DNA from 2 places in the Weizmannia sp. FSL W8-1119 genome. Region 1 is predicted to be linked to the other one. Evidence: a T-box and tRNA genes for the amino acid it is inferred to sense, from the RefSeq annotation. Region 1 holds a T-box; the other holds one or more tRNA genes.

Region 1 (8,378 bases):
ACAACAGCCCGCAACCGCCGGAACAGAAAAAAGCCCGTCTGGATTTTCGATTATCTGGCGGGAACTGATCAAAGATAAAATGGCCGTTATCTCCATGATCGTGCTGGGGCTTATTCTGATTACGGTTTACGGCATATCGCTGTTATTAAACGAAGATGAGATTGTAAAGGTTGACCTTTTATCCATTTACGCGCCGCCCTCAGCTGAACACTGGCTCGGCACCGATTACGGCGGCCGGGATATACTCGGGCAACTGATTATCGGCGCAAAAAATTCGTTTACAATCGGGCTTGCGATTACATTGATTACCGGTGCGATCGGGCTTGCGGTCGGATTAATTGCCGGTTACTTCGGCGGGGTCATTGACAATATCATCATGAGAATCATTGACTTTATTCTTGTCCTGCCGTTTTTAATGCTGATCATTGTCCTCGTGACAATCGTGCCGAAATATAATGTGTTTTCTTTTATTCTCATTATGAGTGCATTCCTTTGGGTCGGAAAAGCGAGGTTGATTCGCTCCAAGACACTGGCGGAAAGGGAACTAGACTATGTCAGTGCTTCCAAGACGCTCGGCACGCCGGACTGGAAAATTATCCTTTTCCAGGTCCTGCCGAATTTGAGCTCGATTATTATCGTAAACTTGACGATTAATCTGGCAGGCAATATTGGCATTGAATCGAGCCTGACCTATCTCGGCTTCGGGTTGCCAGAAAGCACACCGAGCCTTGGGACGTTGGTCAGTTACGCCACAAACCCGGATGTGCTCCAGCATAAATGGTGGATTTGGTTACCTGCATCGCTCCTGATTCTGGTGATGATGCTGTGTATAAATTTTATCGGCCAGGCGTTAAAACGCGCAGCTGATGCAAGACAAAGGCAAGGATAAAAAAGAGGGGGCTTAGCAATGAGGAAAAGAAAATGGTCAAGCGTATTCAGTTTGCTGGTGATGCTCGTATTGGTGCTGTCAGCCTGCAACAATTCATCGAGCAGCGGAAGCAAAGAAGACAAGGCAGTGAAGACGGAAGATTTAGCAAGCAAGTTTCCGACTACCGTCAAAAACAATAAAAAAGCCATTGACGGCGGGGTTCTGAATTACGGCATCGTTTCCGATACGCCGATTGAAGGCACATTCAACTCTGCTTTCTACGAAGGGGCACCGGATGCTGAAGTCATTCAATTTTTTGAAGATTCGCTGTTAAAAACAGACAAAAACTATGAATTTACGAATGACGGCGCCGCCACGTACAAATTGTCCAATGACAACAAAACAATGACGATTAAAATCAAAGACAATGTCAACTGGTCTGATGGAAAGCCGGTAACCGCGGAAGATCTCGAATTTGCATACCTGGTCATCGGCAATAAAGACTATACCGGCGTGCGCTATGGCGATGCTCTGTTTCAAAACATCGTCGGCATGGATGAATACCATAAAGGAAAAGCCAAGAACATTTCCGGTGTTAAAGTGATCGATGATAAAACAATTTCCATTACCTGGAAGAGCGCCAACCCTTCCGAAAAAACGGGCGTCTGGACGACACCGCTTCCAAAACACTATTTAAAAGATGTGCCAATCGCAAAAATGGCGCAGTCGGACAAAATCCGTTTACATCCTTTAGGCTTCGGTCCGTTTAAAGTGAAAAAAGTGGTTCCGGGCGAGTCTGTTGAACTTGTCAGAAACGACCATTACTGGGCAGGAAAACCGAAACTGAAAGGTGTCGTCATCAAAGTGGTCAATCCGAAAGTGGTATTGGAAGCCTTGAAAAAAGGCGAGATTGACTATGCTGCCTTCCCGGTAGACCAATACGAATCCGCTAAAAGCGCGAAAAACTTCCAGCTGCTCGGCACGATCGATCTGGCTTACAGCTATATCGGATTTAAGCTTGGCCACTGGGATGCAAAGAAACAGGAAAACGTCATGGATAACCCGAAATTTCAAAATAAAAAACTGCGCCAGGCGATGGCGTATGCGCTCGATAACAAGTCTGTCGGCGAGAAAATCTACCACGGGTTGCGTTTTCCGGCGACCACTTTAATTCCGCCATCTTTCCCGGAGTGGCATGACAAGTCCGCGAAAGGGTACAAATATGATCCGAAAAAAGCAAAGAAACTGCTTGATGAAGCCGGTTATAAAGATGTCGACAAAGACGGGTACCGTGAAGATCCAAACGGCAAAAAATTCGTCATTAATTTCCTTTCCATGAGCGGCGGGGATACAGCCGAGCCGCTGGCAAAATTCTATATGCAATGCTGGAAAGATGTCGGCTTAAATGTGAAGCTTGTAAACGGCCGCCTTGCTGAGTTCAACTCTTTCTATGACATGGTGAAAAAAGATGACCCGAAAGTGGATATCTATTCAGGTGCCTGGGCAACAGGTACAAATGTGGATCCGTATGGCTTGTACGGACGGAACGTCATGTTTAACTACACCCGCTTTGTCAGCAAGAAAAATGATGAATTGCTGGAAAAAGGGCATTCTCCGAAAGCTTTTGACACAGCATACCGCAAAAAGGTTTACAATGAATGGCAGAAGTATATGAATGAGGAAGCGGCAGTCATTCCGACCCTTTACCGTTATCAATTGTATGCGGTGAACAACCGCGTGAAAAACTTGGCTATATATCCACATACGGATTGGGAAAAGGTGAGTGTCACATCCGAAAAAGCGGACACCCAGGAATAATCCATAAAGGCCCTGTCTTTGGCAGGGCCTTTTCCTTTCCGGCTTACCGGGATCGGGAGAGCAGAGCGTCTTTTTAAAGCAGAGCCTTTATCCTTTCCGGCTTGCCGGGATCGGGAGAGCAGAGCGTCTTTTTAAAGCAGAGCCTTTATCCTTTCCGACTCACCGGGGGAGGGAGAGCAGGGCGTCTTTTTAAAACAGGGCCTTTATCCTTTCCGACTCGCCGGGGGTGGGAAAACGAAGCGTCTTTTAAAGCAGGCCTTCTTCCTTTTCGACGCGGTGGGATTGGGGTTCTTCTTTTTACGAGCGAAGCGCAATCTTCATTTTCTACACAGCGGAATCCGGAAAAGAAGGAATAATTTAACTGCCCCCTGCCTATACTGAATGACAAACAGAGTATACGGGGGGTTATCCATGCTGTATCTTCACGATATATGGGTCAACTGGTTCGAGGGGGAGGAAAACAGTTATAATGTCTGTCCGTTCCATGAGTGGCGGAGGGACGATGTGATCGAACTGCTGGACCAGGTGCCGCTTTTATTTGTGGACACGCTTTTATACGAGTACATTGAAAATGATTTGGCTGAACTGCCGCAAACTTTGCTGAATGATGTTTTCCAGAAGGCGGTTTTGCGCAAAAACCATGAACGAATCCAGCTGGAATATTGTTTTGTCGTGACGGACGGAAAAGGGATTTTGGCGGTTGATACGATCGGCTATACGCTGCCGATCCGCAAAAGCAGGCTGATTCCGAGGCAGGAACAACTTGTCTATGAAATGATTGAAGGGCATGAACCGGTGTCCTATCCGTTTGAAAACCGCAGCCATCCGAAAGAACATCATATTTTATCCCCGTCGCCGGAATGCATGCAGGGGCTGACAAGAAGGGAACGGCAATTAAAGCAGTTGTTATTTATGGCGCTCGATCAGCTTTATTCCTCAAAAAATACGGCGGAAGTGCGGTACTGGTATACAGAATGGCGTCCGGAGCAGTATGAACACATCCAGTTTATGCCATTTGAAGATGCATGGGAGCGGCTTTATGCAGAAACAAAAACAGGCTGGTCCAAAAAGCATGAACAGTTGTGCGAAAACATGATCAAAGGGCAGCCCTTTTTTGAAAAGCTATGGGAACTGGAACACAATGAAAAAAGCGAACTGATGTAAAAACGAGTTGCGAAACCTCCGCAACTCGTTTTTTTCTTAATGGCGTTTTTTTCTGCCCAATCCCATCGCATTTTCCATTTTCCTCAGCATATTTCCGGCTACAATACTGGCTTTTTCCGCGCCTTCATCTAAAATCCGGTCCAGTTCCTCCGATTCAATCAGTTCATAATACCGTTTTTGAATCGGGGCAAGCCCTTCATTCACTACATCAACGAGATCCGCTTTAAACGCTCCATAGCCGACGCCGTCATATTTCCGTTCCAGCTCTTCAATGGTCAAGGTGCTGAAGTTGGAATAGATGTCGAGCAAATTGGAAATGCCCGGTTTCCGCTCTTTGTCGTATTTGACCACGCCTTCTGAGTCTGTAACCGCGCTTTTAATCTTTTTGTCGACCAGTTTCGGGTCATCAAGCAGCGAGATAAATGCTTTTTTATTCGGATCGGATTTGCTCATTTTTTTCGTCGGGTCCTGCAGCGACATAATCCTTGCTCCGGAATTGGAAAGCTTAATGTCCGGCAGCGTAAAAATTTCGAGGTAACGTTTATTGAACCTTTCCGCCAAATCCCTTGTCAGCTCGAGATGCTGTTTCTGGTCCTCACCGACCGGCACAAGATCCGTGCTATACAGTAGAATATCAGCGGCCATGAGCGGCGGGTATGTGAGAAGCCCGGCCGATACGCTTTCTTTCCCTGCAGATTTGTCTTTAAACTGCGTCATTCTTTCCAACTCGCCGACATAGGCAACGCATTGCAGCATCCATCCGGCCTGGGCGTGCGCCGGCACTTCCGACTGGATAAAGAGCGTCGCTTTGTTCGGGTCAATGCCGACTGCCAGATAAAAAGCGGCAAGGCTCCTGATGTTTTTGCGGAGTTCAAGGCGGTCTTGCGGGACGGTAATGGCGTGCTCGTCAGCAATGCAAAAATAGCAATTAAAGCTGTTCTGCAATTCCACAAACTGCTTCATTGACCCAAGATAGTTCCCGATGTGGATCGTTCCACTCGGCTGAATAGCTGAAAAAATCGTCCTCATTTTTTCTTCCTCCTAAAGCATGGATATTTTTCCAGAAAAATAAAAAACCCATTCATCCAAAATTAGGGACGAATGGGATTAATCCGCGGTGCCACCCTAAGTGCCCTGGTATGGGCCGCTTAGTTCCAATGCCAATTGGAGCCTGGTTAACGCAAGGCGTACGCCGGAAACTAATGAGGTAGCCGCCCGTTCATCTCCGGAGCTCGAAAGCCCATTCCATCTGCAGGCATGTTTGTTCCCACCAGCCACAAACTCTCTGAAATGCCATAAACAGATGTACTCTTCTTTCTCATCGCTTCTATATACAGTTTCATTATAATGAAAAGAAGGAAAAATGTCAAAAACCGCTGTCCGCCAGAGTGCCCGTTTGTATGCAAGACCCAGCCTTTATATGTCCGTCATTTCAGGACGAACTTTGTAGAAAAAGGGCGATTGCCATCAGTACCATCATGAAGACCCCGGTAAGAAGAGGCACGGAAACACGCAGGGTAACCAGCTTCGACAGCGGGCGGACGTCCCCCTCGTTAAATTTGGAAGACATTCTTTGAAACCCGTAAATAAACGCATCAAAAAAACCGGTCCGCGCCATTAAAACCGACGCGGCAAAAAGAATCAAAAGCGCCCCGATCGTAAACGAAGTATTAATATAGCTAAGCAAATCGATTCGCTTATACACCAAAAAAGAAAAAAGTAAAACAAGTAACTGGGAGGCCAGCAACCAACAGACAAGCTTTTTGAACATACGCTCACCTACAAAATGATTTTCATTCATTATACAGGAACAAAAGAAAAGATGAAATAGCGGAAAATCTAAACCTAAATTAAAATTAAATTAAATTTATTAAAATTAATTTAAAAATTATAAATACAACGAAACGCGGAAGTTAAGCGGTTGGCAGCGCTTCCAAATTAAAAAATGTTGTTAAAAAACCTACCAAAGTTTTTTCGTTATTATAGTTTTATTTAAAATTTTTTCAACCTTTTGTAAGGGTTTACAATATTGAAATGTCAACACCTTTTTGGTTTATTAGCCTTTTTACGTAATTAAAAAAGATTAAAAAAATATGTACAAGCCCGTGAAATGTTAGTATAATTAAATTCGAAAAGTCGCTCGCTTTTCAGAAAAATAAAAAAAGGGTGGTTAGCTGATGAAGAAGTCAAAATTTTATGTGTTTATGATGCTGGCTTTTGCTCTGTCGCTCGTCCTCGGCGCATGCGGCGGCGGAAGCAAAAACAGCAGTTCAGGCTCAAGCGGCGGCTCATCCAAAACCAAGCAAGTGCTGAATATGGATGAATCGGCTGAACTTCCGACAGGGGATCCGACACTTGCAACGGATGTCGCAAGTTTTACCGTTTTCGGTAATACAATGGAAGGCCTTTATGTCGTTGGGAAAAACGATGAGCTGAAGCTCGGGATTGCGAAAGCAGAACCGACAGTCAGCAAAGACGGCAAAACGTATACGTTTAAGCTCCGCGAAGACGCGAAATGGTCCAACGGCGATCCGGTTACGGCAAAAGACTTTGTTTACTCCTGGCAAAGGGCCGTGAATCCGAAGACAGGCTCACAATATGCCTATATTTTCGGAGGTGTCATTAAAAACGCCTCAGATATCATTGCCGGCAAAAAAGATCCAAGCACTTTAGGGGTAAAAGCGATTGACGATCACACATTGCAAGTCCAGCTTGAAAAACCGGTCCCTTACTTAAAATCATTGCTGGCTTTCGGCACGTATCTGCCGCTCAACCAAAAATTTGTTGAGTCAAAAGGCAGCAAGTTCGGGACAAATAGCGACAATATGTTGTTCAACGGCCCGTTCGTGTTGAAAGACTGGAACGGCACAGGCCTGACATGGAAATACGTGAAAAACCCGAATTACTATGACAAGAAACATGTGAAACTGAAACAGATCAATGTCCAGGTTGTGAAATCGCCAAGTACCGGGGTCAACTTGTACAATACGGGCAAAATCGACCGGACTGTTTTGAGCGCCGAATATGCGAAACAATATAAAAAGAACAAAGAAGCTGTGACAGTTCCGGAATCAAATGTTTTCTACTTCAAATACAATGAAGTCAGAAACGGCCAGAAAACCGCTTTGGCAAACAAAAATATCCGGATGGCGCTTTCAATGGCTTATGATAAAAAAGCATTTGTTAATACAGTGCTATCTAACGGGTCTTTCCCTGCAAACGGCTTAGTACCAAAAGACTTTGCAAAAGATCCGAAAAATGGCAAAGATTTCCGTACGGAATCCGGTTCTTACCTCCAATATAATCCGACAGAAGCAAAGAAATATTGGGAAAAAGGGTTGAAAGAACTCGGCAAGAAGAACTTAACGCTTGAAATTCTCGGTGATGATACAGATAACGCAAAAACAACAGGCGAATTCTTCCAAAACCAATTGGAAAAGAATCTTCCTGGGTTAACGATCAAACTGAAAAACGTACCATTCAAAAACCGTTTGCAATTGGATACAAACCAAGATTATGACATCCAGGTTGCCGGTTGGAGTCCTGACTACAAAGACCCGATGACCTTCCTCGACTTGTTTGTCACAAACGGGGATAACAACAATTCCGGCTACTCGAATAAAGAATACGATAAGCTGATTGATGAAGCGAAGAACAAATACGGCAACGATCCGGAAAAACGTTGGCAAATCATGCTGCAAGCTGAAAAAGTGCTGATGGATGATGCGGCAATCGGGCCGATTTATCAACGTGCTACATTACGCCTTGTTAAACCGTATGTAAAAGGAATCGAATACCATATATTCGGGCCGGAATACACATTTAAAGATGCATATGTTCAAAAGTAAGAAAACTGCATGACTTCAATTAAAAAGGTAAAAGAGAGTATTTTCTTTCCGAAATACTCTCTTTTCACCGTTAAGCGGATTTTTATGTGAAAAATTTAAACATTCCTTTTCTTTGGGAGGTGTCACGTGTGACGAAGTATATTGTGCAAAGGATTATTTATTTGTGCATTACCTTATTTATTATTGCTTCTTTTACGTTTTTCCTGATGAAATTTTTGCCGGGGACCCCGTTCCGGAACCAGCAAAAATTATCACCGGAACAGGTTCATATCCTGAACCAGAAATATGGACTGAATGAATCTTTGCCTGTCCAGTATAAAAACTATATGGTGAATTTGCTGAAAGGGGATCTCGGCGTTTCTTTCCAGTTTGACAACCAGCCGGTTGCACAGCTGATTGCGGATAGGATGGAGCCGTCCTTGCAGTTGGGGATTCAGGCCATGATTGTCGGCACGTTAATTGGTATATTACTAGGTGTACTGGCGGCAATGTTTCAAAACACATGGATTGACTACGGAAGCACATTTCTTTCGGTCCTCGGTATATCCATTCCCTCGTTTGTATTTGCCGCAGTCCTGCAATATGTGATAGGTGTGAAACTGCAATGGCTGCCGGTTGCAGCTTGGGATGGGTTCGCTTCTTCCATATTGCCCACCATTGCGCTCGCTATTTTTCCGGTT
Region 2 (8,378 bases), 1.5 Mb from region 1:
TTCATTTTTTAGGTGCAAATATAAAAGGGTGTAGTATTCTCGTTCAATCGGCTTAAAAATCTCCCATGGGAAACACATGGCTGGAATGACAAATGGTATATCGGCATAGTCTTGCCAATTGTGGGGAATCAAATTTTGTTGTATTGAAAAGTCTCTGGTTTGTGTTAGAATAGAACTAGTCATGAAATCACTCCCTGGATATTTGGTGGTACTTATATCTTAACAAAGGAGTGGCTTTCATGGCTCTTTTTTTTTTCAAAAAAAAATCATCCTTTTCCGTTTTACAATATTTACCACAGGAATGAGTAGCTTAATCTATTGAAACCCGACTAAAATGGAAAAATTTAGACACTTATAATAAATAAATTTACCCCATTAAAATCAAAAACTCACAATTTATTTTTACATTTGTCATAATGTTCCTACAAACGTCTTTTTTCTTTAGTGGAATAAATCAACGACCTTTAATTGTCTGACTGCTTACAGTTTCAGGGGATATAGCATTTTGGCAAGGGCTCTTACTGTATAGGAGACAGCTAAAAAGATGATGGCGATGCCGGCTGCCTGTATATAGGACGGTGCGAAACCAGTGATGAGAATATCAAGTAAAATGGCAACACACGGATCAAGATAAGAAAGGGCTGAGATGACGGACGTGCGCAAAAATCGGATGCTGCCATAAAACAGCAAATACACGATACCGGTATGGATGACACCTGTCAGCAAGCTGAATGTCCAGTTTCCGGGAGTCAGCCCAGTGTATTTTGAAAAATCGACAAAAGGTGTCAACATGATAATCCCAATGAATGTTTGCAGAAACGTGACGAGGTATGGCTTGCCTGTTTGATCCTTGTGCCGATCATCACGGTACACGCATAAAAAATCGCCGCACAAAATGCGTAAACCGACCCAAGCAGGAGAACGTGGCTGAACGCAGAGGAAGCTGTTACGGTAATCATGATGGTGCCGATAAAGGCCGCCAAAGTGGCAAGCAGTCCGCCCCATTGGAATTTTTCCCGGAACAACGTCCAGCCTGCAACGAGCACAATGAGCGGAGCTGTATTGTAAATGGAAATTGCGACGGTGACAGAAGTTTTTTCAAACGCCAAAAACAAGAAAAGCCAGTTGATAACAAGCGTAACACCGCCGCCTAAAATAAAGAGCATCTCTTTTATATTCCAGCGCTCTTTTTTGTACTGGCCGGTTGCAAGCCAGTAAACGGCTAAGATCGCTGAAGCACTCACACAGCGGACGAAAACAAGCTCCAGTGCGGGCAGACCCGTATACTTAGAGAAAAATCCGATTGAACCAAAAATCACCATTGAGATGCTCAGTTTTAAAAATGCCGATTTATTCATGAAAATAGACCTTCTTTTATGTATAAAGTCGTATTTTCAGTATAATTTGCATTAAAAAAATTGTAAATAAAAGGCTTGGCACGCTGCGCTGCGCCAAGCCTTTTGTAGACCACGTATACGACCTGCCGTCATCCTCCTCAAAGCGGATGCTGACGGTAAACGGATCAATACTGTATTCCTGCTCAAACCATTTGCAAATCGCAGGATTCAGTCAGGAAATCAAAAATTTTGTCGTTTTATAAAACGAACAAAATATCCTAGCTCTGTTGTCTGCTGTAACAAGTCGTCATCATGCAAATGGGTGCTCGGGCTTAATGTTAAAACTTAAGTTCATTTATAGCTGCTTGAACTCTTCTTTTAATGTGTTCTTAACATGGGGGCCACATTAGCGGCACGGGGCACGTTTTTTGGCAATCATCTTTTAGTCGAACCGAATCATGATTCTGGATGAGTCCCCTTTGGCCAATTTGTCGAAACCCTCATTTATCTCATCCAAAGAAATGACATCACTTACCAATTCATCCACTGGCAAGCGGCCGTTTTTAAAAAGCCGGATATAATTTGGAATATCCCTTTCCGGAACACAACTACCGATATAGGAACCTTTTAGCGTCCGTTCCTCGGCCGTCAGCGTTACATAAGGGAAAGAAAAATGATGTTTTGGATCCGGTAGTCCTGTCGTAACGGTTGTGCCACCGCGCTTGGTGATGCCATATGCCGTTTCCATCGCCGGGACTGCACCTGCCGTCTCAAAAACAGTATCCAGTCCCCCGCCAGTTGCTTCACGTATTTTCTCAACAACATCTGGATCTTTGGAATTAAATACATCTGTTGCCCCAAACCTTTTTGCCAACGCAAATTTATTTTCATTGACATCTACTGCTACTACACGGCTCGCCCCTGCTGATACAGCCCCGATTAAAGCGCTTAATCCGACGCCGCCCAAACCGACAACCGCAACTGTGCTACCCAACTTAATCCGGGCTGTATTCACGACTGCCCCGACTCCCGTTATGACAGCGCATCCAAAAAGGGCAAGCTTTTCAAACGGAATCTCTTTTTCAATCTTAATCAAAGAACGACGGGACACAACAGCATATTCTGAAAAAGCGGATACGCCGAGATGGTGCCTGATGTCTTCACCATTTGCATGCAGCCGGATGCCGCCCCCTGGTAAAGTGCCTGCCGCGTTTGAAGCCGCACCCGTTTCGCATAATGCAGGGCGTCCCTCCTTGCACGGCAGGCATTCGCCACAGCTTGGCACAAACACACAAACAACATGGTCACCCGGTGCAAGATCCGTCACGCCTTCACCGGTTTTCACCACTTCACCGGCAGCCTCATGCCCAAGAGCCATCGGTAAAGGCCGGGGTCTGCTGCCATTTATAACAGATAAATCCGAGTGGCACAAACTGGCCGTCTTCATCTTAACAAGCACTTCCCCTTGTTGCGGTTCATCGAGCTCCAATGTTTCAATTTTAATCGGTTTGCTTGCTGCATATGGCATAGCAGCACCTGATTCCCGTAGTACAGCAGCTCTGATCTTCACTCTCACCCATCTCCTCTGAAATTCGTTATGTATCAGCGCACTTGAACGGTTTTCAAAGTCTACGAATATCACTTATATGCTTTGTGTAAGGCGAATTGGGATTGCTGAACAAATCCGGAACGCCCGGAACTAGCGGGTATCGTACTTCATAACCTTGATAAGAGTACTGATTTGTGTATACATTCACTATTATCAAATTCTTTATTTTATTTTACGGCTGAATCGTGAAAAAAACAAATAAACAGCCTTTAGTAAACGCAAACCGAAATTCATCCCTTTCCTTTTACCCTTCACACGATTGAAGAGAGTATCTTCTACCGGAAAATGAAAAAACGCTCCTTACGGTATTGTAAGGAACGTTTCACCGAAAAACTGAAATGCGATCTTTTGATACCGGTGGTCGGGGTCGAACCGACACTCCCGAAGGAACACGATTTTGAGTCGTGCGCGTCTGCCAATTCCGCCACACCGGCATGATCCTATGAACCGCAAACAAAGCTGTTTGTTATGTCACTTTTATAATTATATCCAGATCGTAAAAAATGTCAATAACCATTTTGTGAAAAAGGGAAGCAAAACAGCTTCCCTCTTCAGGCATGACCTTCCTTCAGTTCACTTAGGATCTCATAAGACCGCAGCCGCTCTTCATGGTTGTAAATATGCGATACAAACATCAACTCATCGACCTGTGTATCATCCAAAAATTCTTCCATTTTCTCTTTGATTGTCTGTTTTGAACCGATAAAAGCATATTCAAGCTGACGCAATGCCGCTTCTTTTTCAAACGGGGTCCAAATCCCGTTCATGCTATCGACAGGCGGCTGCAGCGTCTGCGATTTGCCTCGGATAACGCCGAGGAAAAACTGGTACAGGCTTGTTGCGATTCTTTCTGCTTCTGCATCTGTGTCAGCTGCTACGCCATTCACACACGCAATCACATATGGCTTTTGCAAATACTTGGACGGTTTGAAGTTCTCCCGATAAAGGTATAAAGCATCAAACAATTGCGCTGGTGCAAAATGGCTCGCAAACGCAAACGGCAGACCGAGCCTCGCAGCAAGTGTGGCACTGTATGTACTTGATCCAAGAAGCCAAACCGGAACATCCACCCCTTCTGCCACGACGGCCCGTGCATAAGTCCTGCGTTCTTTATCCGAGAGAAAATAGTTCATCAGTTCTTGGACATTATCCGGAAAATCCATTTCCCCGCCCTTTAAATTTCTTCTGAGCGCCGCAGCTGTCAATTGGTCCGTACCAGGCGCACGGCCAAGGCCGAGATCTATTCTGCCTGGATAGATAGAACCCAGTGTTCCAAACTGCTCAGCCACGACAAGCGGTGCATGATTTGGAAGCATCACCCCGCCAGACCCGACACGGATGGTTTTCGTCCCTGCCGCTATATACCCGACTAAAACAGCCGTTGCAGAGCTGGCTACTCCAACCATATTATGGTGTTCCGCGAGCCAGTATCGTTTGTAGCCCCAATTTTCAACATGCTGTGCCAGGCTCAGGCTATTTTTAAACGAATCTGCCGGTGTCTTTCCAGATAAAACAGGGATCAAATCTAAAACCGAAAATGCAACATCATTTAACTTTTTTTGACTACCCATTGTCCGCTTCCTTTCCTTCTACTCGTGAAGATAGATCTATTGTAAAATAACAGATTCCCAAAACAAAATGATTTGCCTAACCTGTCCGGTGTATCCCATGATTAGAACGTTCGTTTATGACACTGATTTTAAGGGAAAATGCAAAAGAAAAAATCATCTAAAAAGAAGGTTCAACGATGCAAATCAGTATAGATTTATTAAAATTGATCATGGGCTTTCTTGCGCTCATTTTTTGTCTAAAATGTACCGGTGCCAAAAGTATTTCAAACCTTACGCCAATCGACTTCATCTGGAGCATTATGCTGTCTGAAATCGTCGGCAACGGCCTTTATGACCCAAGTGTAAAATGGTACTACATTCTCGCCATGCTTTCTGTTTGGGTCATCATTAAACTCATTTTTGATAGCCTCATTTACCGCTATGACAAACTGGAAAAATTCCTTATCGGGGATAAAACGGTGATTATCGATAAAGGAAAAATTAACAACGTCGTACTAAAAAAAAATAAAATTGATATGAATCAACTGTCAGAGTTATTGAGAAAGCAGGGCGTATTTTCGCTTGATGAAATTGACCAGGCCTATCTTGAAAAAGATGGGACGGTTACGGTGAAAAAAAGAAAAGACAACCCTAGTAAATAGTAGGCTGCCCAGCTCTTGTACTCATTATAAAAGGAAAATCTAAGATAGTATTTCCAAACCTTTCTTATTAGATCAATTCCCTTTTTGTACAAGTTAAAAAACTGTAGATACCCACAAGTGTACGCTTTCAAGCAGCTGCTTAAATGGCCTCGGCTTCAATAATATAATTGCAATAAAAAACGCTTCTCTTTATCTTGAGAAGCGTTCCGTTTGGCATCAGCTTTCAATGTAATACTGTGTTATACCGGTGGTCGGGGTCGAACCGACACTCCCGAAGGAACACGATTTTGAGTCGTGCGCGTCTGCCAATTCCGCCACACCGGCACAATATGATGGAGGCGGCAACCGGAATCGAACCGGTGATAAAGGTTTTGCAGACCTCTGCCTTACCTCTTGGCTATGCCGCCATCAATGGAGCGGAAGACGGGATTCGAACCCGCGACCCCCACCTTGGCAAGGTGATGTTCTACCACTGAACTACTTCCGCATACTGGGCCAGCTGGATTCGAACCAGCGCATGACGGAGTCAAAGTCCGTTGCCTTACCGCTTGGCTATGGCCCAATCAAATATGGGGCGGATGGTGGGAATCGAACCCACGAATGCCGGAGCCACAATCCGGTGCGTTAACCACTTCGCCACAACCGCCATCATAATGGCAGGGGCAGTAGGAATCGAACCCACACTGGAGGTTTTGGAGACCTCTGTTCTACCTTTAAACTATGCCCCTTTAAAAATGGAGGGGGACGGATTCGAACCGCCGAACCCTGAGGGAGCGGATTTACAGTCCGCCGCGTTTAGCCACTTCGCTACCCCTCCATATTGCGTGGTGCCGGCCAGAGGACTTGAACCCCCAACCTACTGATTACAAGTCAGTTGCTCTACCAATTGAGCTAGACCGGCCAATGGTGGCTCGGGACGGAATCGAACCGCCGACACAAGGATTTTCAGTCCTTTGCTCTACCGACTGAGCTACCGAGCCGCGATTATGTAAAATACAGATGGCGGTCCCGACGGGAATCGAACCCGCGATCTCCTGCGTGACAGGCAGGCGTGATAACCGCTACACTACGGGACCTTTATATGTAAATTGCGGGGGCAGGATTTGAACCTGCGACCTTCGGGTTATGAGCCCGACGAGCTACCAGACTGCTCCACCCCGCGATGATAAAATGGTGGAGGATGACGGGATCGAACCGCCGACCCTCTGCTTGTAAGGCAGACGCTCTCCCAGCTGAGCTAATCCTCCAAATATGTAAATGGTGACCCGTACGGGATTCGAACCCGTGTTACCGCCGTGAAAGGGCGGTGTCTTAACCGCTTGACCAACGGGCCATATGGATCATGACGGAGAGCAAGGGATTCGAACCCTTGAGACAGCTTTTAGCCGCCTACACGATTTCCAATCGTGCTCCTTCGGCCTCTCGGACAGCTCTCCATTATGGCTCCGCAGGTAGGATTCGAACCTACGACCGATCGGTTAACAGCCGATTGCTCTACCACTGAGCTACTGCGGAATATCGGGCCCGGCAGCGTCCTACTCTCGCAGGGGGAAACCCCCAACTACCATCGGCGCTGGAAAGCTTAACTTCCGAGTTCGGGATGTGTTCGGGTGTGACCTTTCCGCCATCGCCACCGGACCTCAATGACAAAAATCATTATAACAAACTTTTCATTGCTTATCAACAGGAATTATGTGATTCCCTGAAAACCGGATGGGAGAAAAACTGTAAACGGAGAATAGCTTTGGTTTCTAACTTTGAGAATTGTCCAGCTCCAGCGCCTATCGGCTAGTGAACTTCCCGTCCCCCTTTCCTACGATAAGCGGGCATCGACTCGCCTTTAGGGCTCGTCGTGTTTCCTTTATCTCAGGCGGGGGCCTTGAAGTTCATACGCCGATGACCAAGGCGCTTCCGCTTTTCTATTGTCTAGCTCCGGTGCCTAGCCCCTCGAGGTCGAATAACCTGCCCGTCACGGAGCCAAAAGACGGCTCCATGCCGGTCAGAACATTCGCTTGTCGGGGCTAAACAAGGCACCTTCGCTTTTCTATTGTCCAGTTCCGGGCGCTATCGGCTAGTGAACTTCCCGTCCCCCTTTCCTACGATAAGCGGGCATCGACTCGCCTTTAGGGCTCGTCGTGTTTCCTTTATCTCAGGCGGGGGCCTTGAAGTTCATACGCCGATGAGCGAGCGCCCTTCACTTTTCTATTTGGTTAAGTCCTCGATCGATTAGTATCCGTCAGCTGCACGCGTCGCCGCGCTTCCACCCCGGACCTATCAACCTGATCATCTTTCAGGGATCTTACCAGTTAAACTGTGGGAAATCTCATCTTGAGGGGGGCTTCATGCTTAGATGCTTTCAGCACTTATCCCTTCCGCACATAGCTACCCAGCGATGCCTTTGGCAAGACAACTGGTACACCAGCGGTGCGTCCATCCCGGTCCTCTCGTACTAAGGACAGCTCCTCTCAAATTTCCTGCGCCCGCGACGGATAGGGACCGAACTGTCTCACGACGTTCTGAACCCAGCTCGCGTACCGCTTTAATGGGCGAACAGCCCAACCCTTGGGACCGACTACAGCCCCAGGATGCGATGAGCCGACATCGAGGTGCCAAACCTCCCCGTCGATGTGGACTCTTGGGGGAGATCAGCCTGTTATCCCCAGGGTAGCTTTTATCCGTTGAGCGATGGCCCTTCCATGCGGAACCACCGGATCACTAAGCCCGACTTTCGTCCCTGCCCGACTTGTAAGTCTCGCAGTCAAGCTCCCTTATGCCTTTACACTCTGCGAATGATTTCCAACCATTCTGAGGGAACCTTTGGGCGCCTCCGTTACCTTTTAGGAGGCGACCGCCCCAGTCAAACTGCCTGCCTGACACTGTCTCCCACCCCGGTAAGGGGTGCGGGTTAGAATTTCAATACAGCCAGGGTAGTATCCCACCGATGCCTCCGCCGAAGCTGGCGCTCCGGTTTCCAAGGCTCCTACCTATCCTGTACAAGCTGTACCAAAATTCAATATCAGGCTGCAGTAAAGCTCCATGGGGTCTTTCCGTCCTGTCGCGGGTAACCTGCATCTTCACAGGTACTATAATTTCACCGAGTCTCTCGTTGAGACAGTGCCCAGATCGTTACACCTTTCGTGCGGGTCAGAACTTACCTGACAAGGAATTTCGCTACCTTAGGACCGTTATAGTTACGGCCGCCGTTTACTGGGGCTTCAGT

Evidence for each region. A T-box is a leader RNA that pairs with one kind of tRNA and senses whether it is charged. The one in region 1 lies ahead of trpS (tryptophan--tRNA ligase), so its partner is inferred to be a tRNA-Trp.
Region 2: it has a tRNA-Trp gene. The T-box ahead of trpS (tryptophan--tRNA ligase) is inferred to sense a tRNA for this amino acid. The anticodon was not compared.

Annotation. Positions count from the first base shown of each region.
Region 1 covers NZ_JBBOZL010000001.1:886,662-895,039, forward strand. Annotated here, with positions in the region: gene NSQ19_RS04125 (ABC transporter permease) at 1-889, shown strand, start outside; gene opp4A (oligopeptide ABC transporter substrate-binding protein) at 908-2,686, shown strand; gene NSQ19_RS04135 (YjbA family protein) at 3,098-3,850, shown strand; gene trpS (tryptophan--tRNA ligase) at 3,887-4,879, opposite strand; T-box leader at 4,941-5,181, opposite strand; gene NSQ19_RS04145 (DUF3899 domain-containing protein) at 5,283-5,537, opposite strand; gene NSQ19_RS04150 (peptide ABC transporter substrate-binding protein) at 6,028-7,698, shown strand; gene opp3b (oligopeptide ABC transporter permease) at 7,827-8,378, shown strand, end outside.
Region 2 covers NZ_JBBOZL010000001.1:2,353,690-2,362,067, forward strand. Annotated here, with positions in the region: gene NSQ19_RS11650 (transposase) at 1-183, opposite strand, end outside; partial or broken gene NSQ19_RS11655 (DMT family transporter) at 481-1,358, opposite strand; gene NSQ19_RS11660 (zinc-dependent alcohol dehydrogenase family protein) at 1,780-2,907, opposite strand; tRNA gene NSQ19_RS11665 (tRNA-Leu) at 3,299-3,380, opposite strand; gene NSQ19_RS11670 (LLM class flavin-dependent oxidoreductase) at 3,498-4,517, opposite strand; gene NSQ19_RS11675 (DUF421 domain-containing protein) at 4,694-5,158, shown strand; tRNA gene NSQ19_RS11680 (tRNA-Leu) at 5,401-5,482, opposite strand; tRNA gene NSQ19_RS11685 (tRNA-Cys) at 5,492-5,565, opposite strand; tRNA gene NSQ19_RS11690 (tRNA-Gly) at 5,571-5,645, opposite strand; tRNA gene NSQ19_RS11695 (tRNA-Gln) at 5,649-5,720, opposite strand; tRNA gene NSQ19_RS11700 (tRNA-His) at 5,729-5,804, opposite strand; tRNA gene NSQ19_RS11705 (tRNA-Trp) at 5,813-5,886, opposite strand; tRNA gene NSQ19_RS11710 (tRNA-Tyr) at 5,894-5,975, opposite strand; tRNA gene NSQ19_RS11715 (tRNA-Thr) at 5,984-6,059, opposite strand; tRNA gene NSQ19_RS11720 (tRNA-Phe) at 6,063-6,138, opposite strand; tRNA gene NSQ19_RS11725 (tRNA-Asp) at 6,159-6,234, opposite strand; tRNA gene NSQ19_RS11730 (tRNA-Met) at 6,247-6,320, opposite strand; tRNA gene NSQ19_RS11735 (tRNA-Val) at 6,330-6,405, opposite strand; tRNA gene NSQ19_RS11740 (tRNA-Glu) at 6,417-6,491, opposite strand; tRNA gene NSQ19_RS11745 (tRNA-Ser) at 6,505-6,594, opposite strand; tRNA gene NSQ19_RS11750 (tRNA-Asn) at 6,599-6,673, opposite strand; rRNA gene rrf (5S ribosomal RNA) at 6,681-6,796, opposite strand; rRNA gene NSQ19_RS11760 (23S ribosomal RNA) at 7,365-8,378, opposite strand, start outside.